2 linked regions of the Teredinibacter turnerae T7901 genome follow. The protein of the gene in region 2 interacts with the protein of the main gene of each other region in a pairwise test. Links are inferred from orthologs where the notes say so. Each region holds a gene or a part of one and is shown on either strand. Other genes may lie near its edges.

What was found. Proteins that work in one complex are often made in the same cells at the same time.
Region 1: the proteins of acpP (region 2) and ybgC interact in binary tests that used the Escherichia coli proteins (3 or more experiments, as listed by UniProt). The link is inferred for Teredinibacter turnerae T7901 from one-to-one orthologs.

Annotation. Positions count from the first base shown.
Region 1 is NC_012997.1:3,790,957-3,797,837, forward strand. Bases 2,256-5,006 are described here. They hold ybgC (tol-pal system-associated acyl-CoA thioesterase), read right to left. Parts: upstream 3,963-5,006; coding sequence 3,549-3,962; downstream 2,256-3,548. Other genes in these bases: tolA (cell envelope integrity protein TolA), read right to left, coding at 2,256-2,437; tolR (protein TolR), read right to left, coding at 2,437-2,856; tolQ (protein TolQ), read right to left, coding at 2,859-3,548; ruvB (Holliday junction branch migration DNA helicase RuvB), read right to left, coding at 4,027-5,006. Outside these bases: peptidoglycan-associated lipoprotein Pal, read right to left, coding at 1-338; Tol-Pal system beta propeller repeat protein TolB, read right to left, coding at 393-1,688; more of tolA, read right to left, coding at 1,685-2,255; more of ruvB, read right to left, coding at 5,007-5,070; Holliday junction branch migration protein RuvA, read right to left, coding at 5,105-5,725; crossover junction endodeoxyribonuclease RuvC, read right to left, coding at 5,748-6,281; TERTU_RS15220 (DUF1538 family protein), read left to right, coding at 6,442-6,881.
Region 2 is NC_012997.1:1,790,118-1,796,552, reverse strand. The notes cover bases 1,073-3,792. They hold acpP (acyl carrier protein), read right to left. Parts: upstream 2,693-3,792; coding sequence 2,453-2,692; downstream 1,073-2,452. Other genes in these bases: fabD (ACP S-malonyltransferase), read right to left, coding at 3,643-3,792; fabG (3-oxoacyl-ACP reductase FabG), read right to left, coding at 2,894-3,637; fabF (beta-ketoacyl-ACP synthase II), read right to left, coding at 1,073-2,286. Outside these bases: endolytic transglycosylase MltG, read right to left, coding at 1-178; pabC (aminodeoxychorismate lyase), read right to left, coding at 175-1,047; more of fabF, read right to left, coding at 1,054-1,072; more of fabD, read right to left, coding at 3,793-4,614; phosphate acyltransferase PlsX, read right to left, coding at 4,670-5,662; rpmF (50S ribosomal protein L32), read right to left, coding at 5,665-5,847; TERTU_RS07600 (YceD family protein), read right to left, coding at 5,922-6,377. UniProt on the Escherichia coli protein: Carrier of the growing fatty acid chain in fatty acid biosynthesis.

The DNA.
Region 1 (6,881 bases), 2.0 Mb from region 2 along the record:
GCCATGTTGTACTCGCGAGTACCACGCTCATCGGCGTGACCTTCTAAACGTACTGACTTAGGAGCAGCTTTCAATACTTCCGCGTAAACCATCAAAGCAGAACGCGCGTCTGCACGCAGAATAGACTGGTCGAAATCGAAGTAGAAAACAGTGGCTACGCCATTCAGCGCATCGTAAGGATCGACTGTTTCAGTGGTGTCTTCATATGCTGAAGTATCAGTGCTGGCAGAATCGTTTGCAGCTGAATCAGTTTCGTCCTTCTTGGTACTGGAAGAACAACCAGCCAACAGGCCAAAAACAGCAACCAAGGTAATCAAGGATTTTAAGATGTTACTCATTTTTATCACTCCCAAGTGTTAATAATAGCGTTTCAAACCTGTTTGTTAACCCACTCACTTTTTGACGAAAGGAGACCACGCAGGTTCCCTCACATCACCTTGTTTTGAGGGCAATCGGAATTTAACTCCTGCATCCATAGAAACTGCAGCCAAAACCCCTTTATCGTTGTACTTTGTAGCATACAAAAGCATCGCGCCATTAGGCGCTATACTCGGCGATTCGTCAAGCCAGGTTTCGGTGAGAATCCGCATGTCGCCAGAGGCTATATCTTGCCATGCTATGTGAAATACGCCTTTATAGCGATGAACCATGACAAGACTTTTACCGTCCGGTGTCACACGCGGTCTGGCGTTATAATCTCCTTCGAAGGTTAAGCGTTCTACCCGCCCGGTTTCAAGCCCCACTTGATAAATTTGTGGGTTACCACCGCGATTCGAAGTAAATATTAGTCCCTTCCCGTCTGCCGTCCAGTTGGGTTCGGTATCAATTGCAAAATGATTGGTGACGCGGGTCAACTTTTTACTCGCAATATCCAATGTGTACAGTTCCGGGTTGCCATCTTTCGACAACACCATAGCCAGTTTTGAATCGTCCGGTGACCAGGCAGGCGCTCCATTAAGCCCTTTAAAGTTTGTTAATTGTTCGCGCACACCCGTTAACAGATTTTGTCGAAAAATTGCGGGTCGGCCGGTTTCAAATGAAACATAAGCCACCTGTGTCATATCGTTGGACCAGGTGGGCGAAAGAAGTGGTTCGCTGGTGGTAAAAAGCACTTTCTCGCGGGCGCCGTCAGCATCCGCTTTCACCAGACGATAACGACCGGCACCTTCCCGTCGTAAATCTTCAATATAGAGAATTTTAGTGGAGAAGGCCCCGCGAATACCGGTCAAGGTTTGATAAAGAACATCGCTTATTTCGTGAGCAATATCTCTGAGCTCTGCGACACTCCCTGTAATAGTTTTCTGCATCACATTGCGCTGACCGAGCACATCGTAAAGCTGGAAATCAACAATGTAGTCGTCTGCCGCACCAACCGCAGCTTCGCGTACCTGACCGATCACCAGATATTCAACACCGAGTATTCGCCAGTCCCGGTAAAAAATGTCCTGCTGTCGCGATGGAAGTGAGAGCATATCCGACGGTGCCAGTGGGCGAAAAAACCCGCTGCGCAATAAATCCGATGAAACAATCTGCTGGATATTTTCCGGCAGATCACCACTTCCCGAAAATGGAACTATGGCGATAGGGGTTGGGTTATCCATCCCCTGGGTGATCTCAATCATCAACTCGGCGCGAGTCGACAGCGATAACAGTAGAAGGAGTGGTATCAAAACCATCCGATAAATCATTGGCGTAAATCCTCCGGCTGGAAAGCCAAACTGAATTTGCGAAAGTGCCGCTCAAACACATCGATAGGAATATCTTTTACTTCGGGAATCACTTCAACTTTTTTCACCGCCGCAATAGCGGAGCGGTCGAACGCACTGTTGCCGCTGCTTTTTTTCAAATTAACGTCGATAATCCGCCCATTGGGTACCATATCAATCGTCAGTTCACACCGCATGCCGTTGCGCGCTGAGGGTGGACGACTCCACTGTTGCTCAATCCGGCGCTGGATAACATCAGCATAGCTTTGCGCGACCGTGGCAGATTCATCTGCTGCGAGCAAGCCCTGCTCTTCTTTGAGCGCTTCAGCAAACTCTTGTTGCATTCGCTCCCGCTTTTGCTGTTCCATTTCGCGCTGTTGCTGAGCGAGCTTTTCGCGCTCTTCTTTCTCACGCTGTTTTTTTTCCGCACGGCGTTTAGCTTCAGCCTCTTTATCTGCCTGAATTTTCAGCTGACGTTGCTTCTCCGCTGCGCGCTTTTGGATTTCCTGCGCTTTTCGCTGCGCCGTGAGATCGACCACTTTAGGCTTTTTAGGGGCAGAAGCCGGTTTCGCTTTTTTCTCCAGTTCGACCAACTTTGCTTCTATATATTGTGGCGCAACGACTTTACGCGGAGGCGGGGTAGAGCCGAAGTTGACAAACAATACAGCCACCACCAAGCCGTGCAAAATAACACTGACGGCGATTGGAAAAGCGTAGGATCGAGCGAGCATCAGTTAACCGGCGGCTCCGTCACCAGACCCACCGATGGCGCACCCGCAGCCTGTAACTGGGTCATCAGAGCAACCACAATACCGTATTCCACCTTGGCATCACCCCACACCAGAACGGGTGTGGCTGGCTTTTGGCGCAGCACCTTGCCCACCATGCTGGTTATTTCCGGCAAGGGTTTTGCGGTTTCCGGTTTATCGCCAAGTTTCAGGTAGTAGGTTCCGTCCGGCTTGATCGAGACGATCAACGGCTCGTCATCTTTATTGTCGATGGGGGCGGAGGGCGCCTGCGGCAAATCGACTTTGACCCCCTGCATTAAAAGTGGCGCTGTCACCATAAACACGACCAACAGTACCAACATGACGTCGATATAAGGTACGACGTTTATTTCCGCCATTGGCTTGCGCTTCTTATTGGACATAATCAGCTCTTGGCGTGGACCTGGCGATGGAGGATTGAAGAAAATTCTTCTGCGAACGTCTGATACTTGCCAGTGAGTTGCTCCGCATTTGCAGAAAAACGGTTATACGCAAGCACGGCGGGAATTGCCGCGAACAGTCCCATCGCTGTCGCTACCAGGGCTTCGGAAATGCCGGGCGCGACAGTGGCAAGTGTCGCCTGGTGTACATTCGCCAACCCACGGAATGAGTTCATAATGCCCCAGACAGTGCCAAACAAGCCAATATAGGGGCTGACAGAGGCGACGCTGGCAAGAAATGGCAGGTTGGCCTCCAGTTTTTCCTCTTCGCGACTGTGCGCAACCCGCATGGCGCGCTGGGTGCCTTCCATAATGGCATCAGGGTCTGTACTGCCCTGCTGACGCAGGCGGGTAAATTCTTTAAAGCCCGCGCGAAAAATATTCTCGATGCCATCGGTACTATGTTTATTCGCTCCACTATTACCCTGGCGATAAAGCTGCGTGAGGTCGATGCCCGACCAAAATTGCGATTCAAATTCGCGGAAAGCCTGCCGGGCGCGCCCCTGGTACATGCCACGTTGAACAATCATCACCCAGGATACGGCAGACGCCATAAACAGCAGCAGCATAACCAGCTGAACAAGAAGGCTGGCATTGAGCACGAGATTAAGAATAGAAAGAGGTTCTTGGTTCATTTACTGCGGTTCTCCCATTAATTCTTTTGCAGTAGCGATTAATTGTTTCGGCAGGGGCGTCGGTTTCATGGTGTCGCGTGTGACACAGGCCACCTTCACACGCCCACGGCACAAACAGGTGTCTCCGCGCATCACCGTTTGGGAAAAGACAATAAATGTTCGCGCTACCCGCTCAAACACCGCACTGGCCATCAGTTCATCATCGAGCCGGGCAGGTGCAAGATAATTAACTTCTGCGGAAGCGACGACCATCAGCAGGTCGCCGTTCAGTGTTGCAGCCTTGCCGTAGCCAAGAGATCGCAACAGTTCGGTGCGGGCGCGCTCCATAAATTTCAAGTAATTCACGTAGTAAACAATTCCGCCAGCGTCCGTGTCTTCTATATAGACACGCATTGGCACAGAAAATTCTTTCAAAACAGTCGTCCCTACGCTCTTAAAGGCGGGTTAACAGGCGAATATCGCCCGTTGTATGCGGTTTTCAGATTCCAGGAAGCGAATCTTGCTGCTGGCTTTCCAGGTGTTTTGGCGCCAAAATTCCAAAGTGATTATACGCGTTCTGTGTCGCCATTCGACCTCGAGGCGTTCGCACCAGAAATCCCTGCTGGATCAAATAAGGCTCCAGCACGTCTTCGATAGTGTCCCGCTCCTCACTGATTGCTGCGGCTAAGCTGTCCACACCCACCGGGCCACCACCAAACTTTTCTATTAATGCCAGCAGTAACCGTCGGTCCATATGATCGAACCCGTGGTGATCGACATTCAACATATTGAGCGCACTATCGGCGATTGCGGCGGTGATTACGCCATCGCCTTTGACCTCCGCATAATCTCTCACCCTGCGCAATAAGCGATTGGCAATCCGCGGTGTACCCCTTGCGCGCCGCGCGATCTCCATGCCGCCAGCCTCTTCCATTGCGACGCCACTGAGTTGCGCACTGCGTTTCACAATATGTGTAAGATCCTGCACGCTGTAGAATTCCAGCCGCTGCACAATGCCGAAGCGGTCGCGCAGCGGCGAGGTAAGCAGCCCCGCGCGCGTGGTCGCGCCGACGAGGGTAAATGGTGGTAAGTCCAGCTTAATGGAACGCGCTGCAGGACCGTCGCCAATCATGATGTCGAGCTGAAAATCCTCCATTGCGGGGTACAGAATTTCTTCGACAACCGGGCTTAAACGGTGGATTTCATCAATAAACAGCACATCGCCCGCTTCTAAGTTGGTCATCAGCGCGGCGAGATCGCCCGCTTTGTCCAGCACCGGGCCAGAGGTGGTTTTGAGATCGCCGCCCATTTCGGTAGCGATAATATTGGCGAGCGTTGTTTTACCCAATCCCGGCGGACCAAATACCAGAGTGTGGTCCAGAGCCTCCTCGCGCAGGCGGGCCGCCCCGATAAAAATTTCCATCTGCTCACGCACTGCGGGCTGACCAATGTATTCCGCCAGACGTTTGGGGCGAACAGCGCGGTCCAACTGGTCTTCGCGGCCACTGGCATGGCCGTCGACAATACGATCCTGATCAATCATAAATGAGCTTTCACTGGGTATAAAAACGTCGTTATTATGCCGGGATCATATTGCGCAACGCCAGCCGGATAAGATCCTCACTGCGGGTGATCTCGTCGCTGGTTACCCGGGCAACCGCCTTGCTCGCTTCCACCGGCTTGTAACCCAGAGCCACCAACGCGCTTTCGGCTTCGGCGACAATGGCGTTTTGCGAGGGAGCCGCGCTATCCAATGCGACCAGGCTTCCGGTCGCATCGACGCTCGGGGTCACCTGCCAGCTCTTAAGCTTGTCCCGCATTTCAATAATTAAGCGCTCAGCGGTTTTTTTGCCAACCCCCGGCACCTTCACCAGCGCATTCAGGTTGTCCTCGAGAATGCAGCGCACAATATCGTTGGTTTCCATCGACATGATGCCCACTGCCATTTTTGGCCCCACCCCGTTCACCTTTATTAGCATGCGGAAAAATTCACGGTCTTGCTGATCGATAAACCCAAACAGTTGCTGCGACGTTTCGCTGACAGCGAAATGGGTATGTAGAACCACTTTGGCGTCCAGCTCCGGTAACTGGTAAAAGGTGGACATGGGCGCAAGCAAGTCATAGCCCACACCGTTGATATCCACCATCAGATTAGGCGCCTGTTTTACCACCAGGTTTCCCGTTAGTCTGCCTATCATGTTTTGTCTCTCGCGTGTTTCACTATACGGTTCGGCCGCGACGGTAACGCCGCGCGCCCGCCATGCGAATCAGGTTTTGTTGACTATTGGCGTGGCAAATAGCCACGGCGAGGGCGTCTGCGGCATCTTCCGCGGGCGCTTTGCTGAGCTTGAGCAGCGTACAGACCATGTGCTGTACCTGGAGTTTGTCCGCGGCACCTGTACCTACCACCGCCTGTTTGACTTTGCGCGCTTCGTATTCAGACACCGGCAGATCCTTATTGACGGCAGCGACGATGGCCGCACCACGCGCCTGCCCCAATTTCAAAGCGGAACCCGCACTCTTTGCCATAAACACATTTTCTATCGCAAATTCCTGCGGCTGATACTGCTCGATAATTTCACTGAGCGAATCGAAGATCACTTTCAAACGTTCGGCAAGGCAGTCCGCCACTAACAGCGGCTGGGGGATACGCACTACACCACTGGCAACGTAGCCTAAACGACTCCCTGTGGCGTTGATTATCCCGTAGCCCATTTTGCGTGAACCGGGATCAACCCCAAGAATTAATGGCATAACCGAAAACCTTACCTTTGCTTGTCAGAGCCGAACTTTAACACACCTTCGACAGGGCCTCCGCTAGACAAGCACTTCAGAGCAAGCCCAACGGGTGGGAGCCAGTCCGGTTTCGCGTTACACTTGATTGCGAAGGAACAGCCCTAAAAACTACGTGCCTATGAATGCCCTATTGTCATCGTTGCTGGGAAGTTTGCGAGACCTATTACCCATCGTGCTGGTCATCGCTTTTTTTCAGCTCGCGGTCTTACAGCAACCCCTGCCCGATATCGCCTCCATTTTACTGGGCCTCGTGTTTGTGGTGCTCGGGCTAACCCTGTTCATCCAAGGCTTGGAATTGGGATTGTTTCCCATCGGCGAAACCATGGCCCATGCTTTTGCGCGTAAAGGCAGTGTGGTTTGGCTGCTGCTGTTTGCGTTCAGCCTGGGGTTCGGTACCACCGTCGCCGAACCCGCATTGATCGCGGTCGCCGCAGAAGCGGCTGATGTTGCAGCCGCAGGGGGGGTAATTGAGGAAACAGACAGCGCCAAGAAAACCTATGCAACCGGGCTGAGGCTTACCGTAGCGCTCTCTGTGGGCTTCGCCATCGTGATTGGCGT
Region 2 (6,435 bases):
GTAAACGTTTCGCGACTGAATGTAGCGTGGCCCCTTTTTCAATAATGAAAACAGGCTCGATAATTTGTACGGTCCTCGGGTTATACAGCCAGTGCCATAAATAAAACCCAATGGACAAGGCCATAACCAGTGACCACACGGCCATCGCTAATACTATTTTTAGTGGGCTTACATTCATCGATGGACGTCCAAATAATTTTTAACCGTCAAAGCGACCCTCTCCGCCAACTCTGCACTGGCATTGCCAAACTCGACGCGATCACACCCGGCTACAGGTACAATCCCTCGCAATGCGTTACATAAAAATACCGCATCGCTTGCCAACAGCTGCTGTACAGGCAACGTGCAAACCTGGATATCCGCGCCATCTATTTTTTTGCCAAGATCCAGAATCAACCCGCGCATTACCCCAGCCACACCGCTGTTTTCGAGGTGCGGGGTCAATAAACGCTGACCACGCAAACAAAAAATATTATGGTGCGGCGTTTCCACAACACAATCCTCGGGGTCCAGCAACAGCGCTTCGCAATCTAACCCAGCAGAAAAATTTTTAGTTGCCAGTGCATAGTCAAGGCGATTCAGGTGTTTTATACCCGCGAGTTGCGGGTTTGGGTAGAGTCGGTACGAAACAGTTTTTAAGCGAACCGCCGGAGCACACCATTGCCCGTCGATTACTACAGAGGAAGGCGTGAACTGAAATAGCAGTTCAGCGGTTGAATTCGGCCCGGAATAATTACCCCTTGCTGAAGCTGTGCGGTAAACGGTGAGCTTAGCCACACCGGATTCCCCACGTTGCCGAACAGCGTGCGTAAAGATGTTCAATTGCTCTGTAAACAACTCGGCAAGGACCAAACCCAGGCGCTCACATCCACGACGCAAGCGAGCAATATGGAGATCGAGCAGCGGTAACCTTCCGGATTCCACTCGCGCCGTTTCGAACACACCATCGGCGTATTGGAATCCGCGATTGAGCAGCACTGAACCGGCAGAAAAATCTGCAATAGAGCATCCGTTAAGAAAAACGAGCGGATCGCCGGAGCCGGCCATAAATGGTTAAACTTTGCGGAACAACAGGGTACCGTTAGTACCACCAAATCCGAAAGAGTTACTTAAAACTGTTTCGATTTTCATAGCTTGCGCCGTATGAGGCACAAAATTAAGATCGCAGCCTTCATCCGGGTTATCCAGATTAATGGTAGGTGGCGCAACTTGATCGCGAAGACTCAAAATAGAAAAAATCGCTTCTACCGCACCAGCCGCGCCAAGCAAGTGGCCGATCATAGATTTAGTTGAGCTCACAGCCAGTTTGTAGGCGTGGTCACCAAACACATTTTTAATGGCGACGCATTCGGCGTTATCTCCGGCCAGAGTCGACGTGCCATGCGCGTTGATATAGTCAATTTTATCCGCACTGATATTTGCGTCTTGCAGAGTATTCAGCATAGCTCGCTCAGCACCCTCTCCTGACGGAGACGTAATGTGATAGGCATCGCCACTGGTACCAAACCCGGACAGTTCCGCATAAATGTTTGCACCACGCGCTTTCGCGTGTTCGTACTCTTCGAGAACAACGATGCCCGCACCGTCACCCAGCACAAAACCATCACGGTCTTTGTCCCAGGGGCGGCTCGCCTGCTCCGGGCTATCATTGCGCTTGGACAACGCTCGTGCGGCAGCGAATCCACCGATGCCCACCGGAGTAGTTGCCATTTCGGCACCACCAGCCAACATTACATCGGCATTGCCATACATAATTTCGCGCGCAGCGAGGCCAATGCTGTGCGTGGCAGAGGTGCAGGCCGTCGTCACCGCCAGGTTCATGCCTTTAAGGCCATAGCGAATGGACAGGTTGCCAGCGATCATATTGATGATTGCGCCGGGCACAAAAAAAGGCGAAACCCGGCGAGGACCGCGCTCTTTAATCGTGATCGCCGTGTCTTCAATTGAACCCAGCCCACCAATACCAGAGCCAATAACGCAGCCATAACGACCAGCGTTAGCTTCATCAACTTGCAAACCTGAGTCGGTCATTGCCTGCACGCCAGCAGCCATGCCGTATTGGATAAACAAATCCAGCTTACGTGCTTCTTTAGCGTCCAGATACGGCGTGATATCGAGATCACGCACAGAAGCGCTGATCTGCGTTGCGAAGCTCGACACATCGAAAGAGCTAATCGGTGAAACACCGCTTTTTCCGGCCAAGATAGCTTGCCAGGTATCTTCAACATTGTGTCCTACCGAACTCACCATACCCAACCCGGTAACAACAACTCTCTTTCGACTCACGAACTTTCTCCAAACAGCAAAATTGCTTTGTACAAATCAGACAGATCTTTCAACGTCTGCAAATCATAGACACAAATATGCAAATCATAGACACAAAAACGACAAAAGCCGCACTATTCCTCATAGATACGGCTTTTGTTAAAGGCTCAGATCAAGAGAAAAAGGCTTATGCCAGGTTCTCGTTGATGTAATCGATTGCCAGCTGAACAGTAGTAATCTTTTCGGCTTCTTCGTCAGGAATTTCGGTTTCGAACTCTTCTTCCAGAGCCATTACCAATTCAACGGTGTCCAGAGAGTCTGCACCCAGATCTTCAACGAAGGACGCTTCGTTTTTTACTTCTTCTTCTTTAACGCCAAGTTGCTCTGCAACAATTTTCTTTACGCGTTCTTCAATGCTGCTGCTCATAATCGTAGTTAACTCCTAGTGATAATCTTAGTGAAGCCGTTTTGTTGAACAATTCTTAAGCCGTAACCTAGCGCCACAAATCGGCAGAAATATGATGATCCGGCTTACACGTGCGCGCATTTTAACGCGATTTATCCACGATGTAACCTCAGATTGCAATTTTATTAAAAATACCGATATTTTTCTTTATTTTTCAATAGCTTAGCACATATACATGCCGCCGTTTACATGCAGCGTTTCACCTGTAATATAGGCCGCATCATCGCTACAGAGGAACTTCACCACAGACGCAATTTCCTCCGGTTGACCCAGTCGAGCCAGCGGAATCGCAGACAACATCATGGTTTTCTGGTCTTCGCTCAACACCTTCGTCATATCAGTATCGATAAAACCGGGAGCTACGGAATTAACCGTGATATTCCGTGACCCCACCTCTTTCGCCAGTGAGCGCGCAAACCCCATCACACCAGCTTTGGTAGCTGCGTAATTGGATTGGCCAGCATTTCCCATCTGCCCGACAACCGAGCTGATATTCACAATACGACCCCATCGCGCTTTCATCATGCCGCGCAAACAGGCTTTACTCAAGCGGTAGACCGCACTCAGGTTGGTATTGATTACATCAAACCACTCTTCGTCGCTCATCCGCATTAACAAATTGTCATTGGTAATTCCGGCATTATTAACCAGTATTTGCGGCGCACCGTATTTTTCAGAAACCACTGACATCAAAGCTGCAACAGAGTCTGCATCGGTTACATTGAGAGGCTGCCCCATGCCTTGAATGTTCTTGCTAGCGAAGCGCTCACTAATCGCTGCTGCACCACTCTCACTGGTCGCAGTTCCGATCACAATCGCACCGGCTTCACCAAGCCCGTCGGCAATTGCCGCTCCAATTCCACGGCTGCCACCTGTAACGATCGCAATTTTTCCTTCCAACGACATAGCTATTATTCTCCTGCTTCGGGTAACGCCAACAAGGTAGCGCTGAGCGCGTCTTCGCTGTCGGTACTTAATGTGTTAAGAGCGCGGTCGATGCGCTTGTTTAAACCTGAAAGAACTTTGCCAGGGCCGCATTCTACAGTGGTACCAATGCCTGCGCTGGTCAAGGCGTTAACACAAGCAACCCAGCGAACAGCTGAATATATTTGTGCAACCATAATCGCTTTAATTTCCTCGGCGTCAGTCAGCGTTTGCGCGGTAACATTGTGCACCACGGGAATTGACGGACTTTCAAACGCCGTGCTCTGGATATGCTCAGCAAGCCTGTCTGCGGCAGGCTTCATCAGCGCTGTGTGGAACGGCGCACTCACAGGCAATAACAACGCACGCTTGGCACCTGCATCTTTACAAAGCGCCATCGCCCGCTCGACTGCCGCCGCATGACCTGCGATAACCAATTGGCCCGGGGAATTGTAGTTGACGGGAGAAACAATGTCTTGCGCATTACTGGCCTCCGCCGCCATCGCAGCAGTACACGCTTCCTCAACCAGGCTATCATCCAAGCCAATAATGGCCGCCATCGCACCGATACCCGCAGGCACCGCTTCTTGCATAAATTGACCGCGCATGCGGACAAGCTTCACGGCGTCGGTGAAATCCACAATACCCGCGCACACCAATGCGGACCACTCCCCAAGGCTGTGACCGGCCATCATCTCTGGCTTGGCACCGCCTTTTTCCTGCCATACGCGCCAGGTCGCCACACTCGCGGTAAGTAGTGCAGGCTGAGTGACCTCGGTCATATTCAGCTCTTCCTGAGGCCCCTCCTGCACCAGTTTCCAAAGGTCATAGCCCAGCGCCTCTGACGCCTGCGCAAAAGTATCCTTGACCACGGTATACGATTCAGCGAGATCACCCAGCATACCCACTTTTTGCGAGCCTTGACCGGGGAAAACAAACGCCAGCTTGGAATTACTCATAACTCTACTTACCTTGCTTTTGTTCTAGTAAAACATGCAGTTAAACACGCACAGCTCAAAGACACTGAGCTATCCGCTCGGGAATATTAGCCGACACCTGGTCCACTGCGGCGACCAAAGCCTGCTCAAAACCAAACTTGTCGGTGCCGCCATGGCTTTTTACCAGTGTTCGCTGAAGACCCAGCATGGCAGCACCATTAAAGTTCGACGGGTTGTACGCTGCCATCCAGCGACGCAGGAGGGGCTCCACAATTAAGCCAGCAATCTGATTGAAACGATTCTCACGCAATTTGGCTTTCAGGCTGGAGGCAATAAATGCAGCGACACCTTCGCTCACCTTTAATGCCACGTTGCCGATGAGACCGTCGCACACAACAACGTCGACTTCGCCTTGATACAGACCGTGCCCTTCTACAAACCCTGCGAAGTTAATCGTCGGGTGCTCCCGCATCAGCGCTGCGGCGGTAAGAATAGACTCACTGCCCTTGCTCAGCTCTGTACCCACATTCAACAGCGCCACCGACGGGTTTTCGCGACCATACACTCTCGCCAAAGCAGACCCCATGAGCGCAAACTGCACCAGTTGCTGAGCCGAACAGTTGAGGTTGGCGCCGAGATCAAGAATAAAGCTCGATCCGCGTGCTGTCGGAATGGGCTTACAGATCGCTGGTCGACTCACCCCTGGGAACGTTTTGATAAGTTTGCGTCCCATCGCCATTAACGCGCCGGTGTTGCCACCGCTCACGCAAGCGTCCGCCTGCCCTGTCGCCACCAGCTCCACCGCCTTCCACATGGATGAGCCTTGTTTATGACGCAAAGCGCTACCCGCCCTCTCATCAGCAGCAACAGTTATTTCGGTTTGAATAAGGGACATGCGGGAAGCACAAACGCTACCCTTCACGGCAGCCTCCAAGTCAGCAAAATCGCCAAACAAGGTAAGACGTGTGTGAGGGTAGCGTTTGAGAAAGGCGATTGATGCCTCAATAACAAGGCGGGGACCTTGGTCCCCGCCCATCGCATCAATAGAGAGATGTATCTGTTGTGACAAACTTACTCGTCGTCGCCAACTTCAACAACTTTGCGACCGCGGTAAAAGCCATCGGCAGTCACGTGGTGACGGCGGTGCTTTTCACCAGTGGTTGGGTCGGTGGAAAGGGTAGAGCTGGTCAAAGCATCGTGCGAACGACGCATGCCACGCTTGGAACGAGTTTTTCGGTTCTGTTGAACGGCCATAGTTTACTCCTGCTGACGCTCTCCTCTATTTGCATCCAAAGTTGAAAGCAACCAGGGAGTGGTCGAACGTTTGGTTAATCGTCTTTCTTCATTGTCTGTTTTAATTGAGCCAGCACATCAAAAGGATTGGGCTTGGACTCAACTTCTGCAGACGCTTGCGTATCATCACCCGCTTCCATAAGCGCGCTATCGATACACTGGAAATCGTGATAAGCCACCGCCGGCAACGCCAGCAAAAGCTCCTCTTCCAGAATCGCGTACAAATCCCCTTGCTCTTCCGAGACAATCCAGGGATCGAGGGTCTCCGGCAACTGGCGGGAATCATCTTCCTTCCAAACAATTGCGAGGTTAACCTCTGTTTGGACGTCCAGCTCCAGAGGTTCGAGGCAACGTTGACACTCAACCGTTACCTTTGCCCAAACCTTACCAGTCACGCATTTCCGATACTGTTCATCCACATGGAATTCCAGCTCGGCAGACGCATGGCAACCGGGCTGCGCGGCATCGGCATCCGGTTTGCTTTTGGCCAAGCGCGGCAGACCAGCCTCAGGTACAATGCCCGCCAAGTGCTTGTTTTGGTGAGCAAAT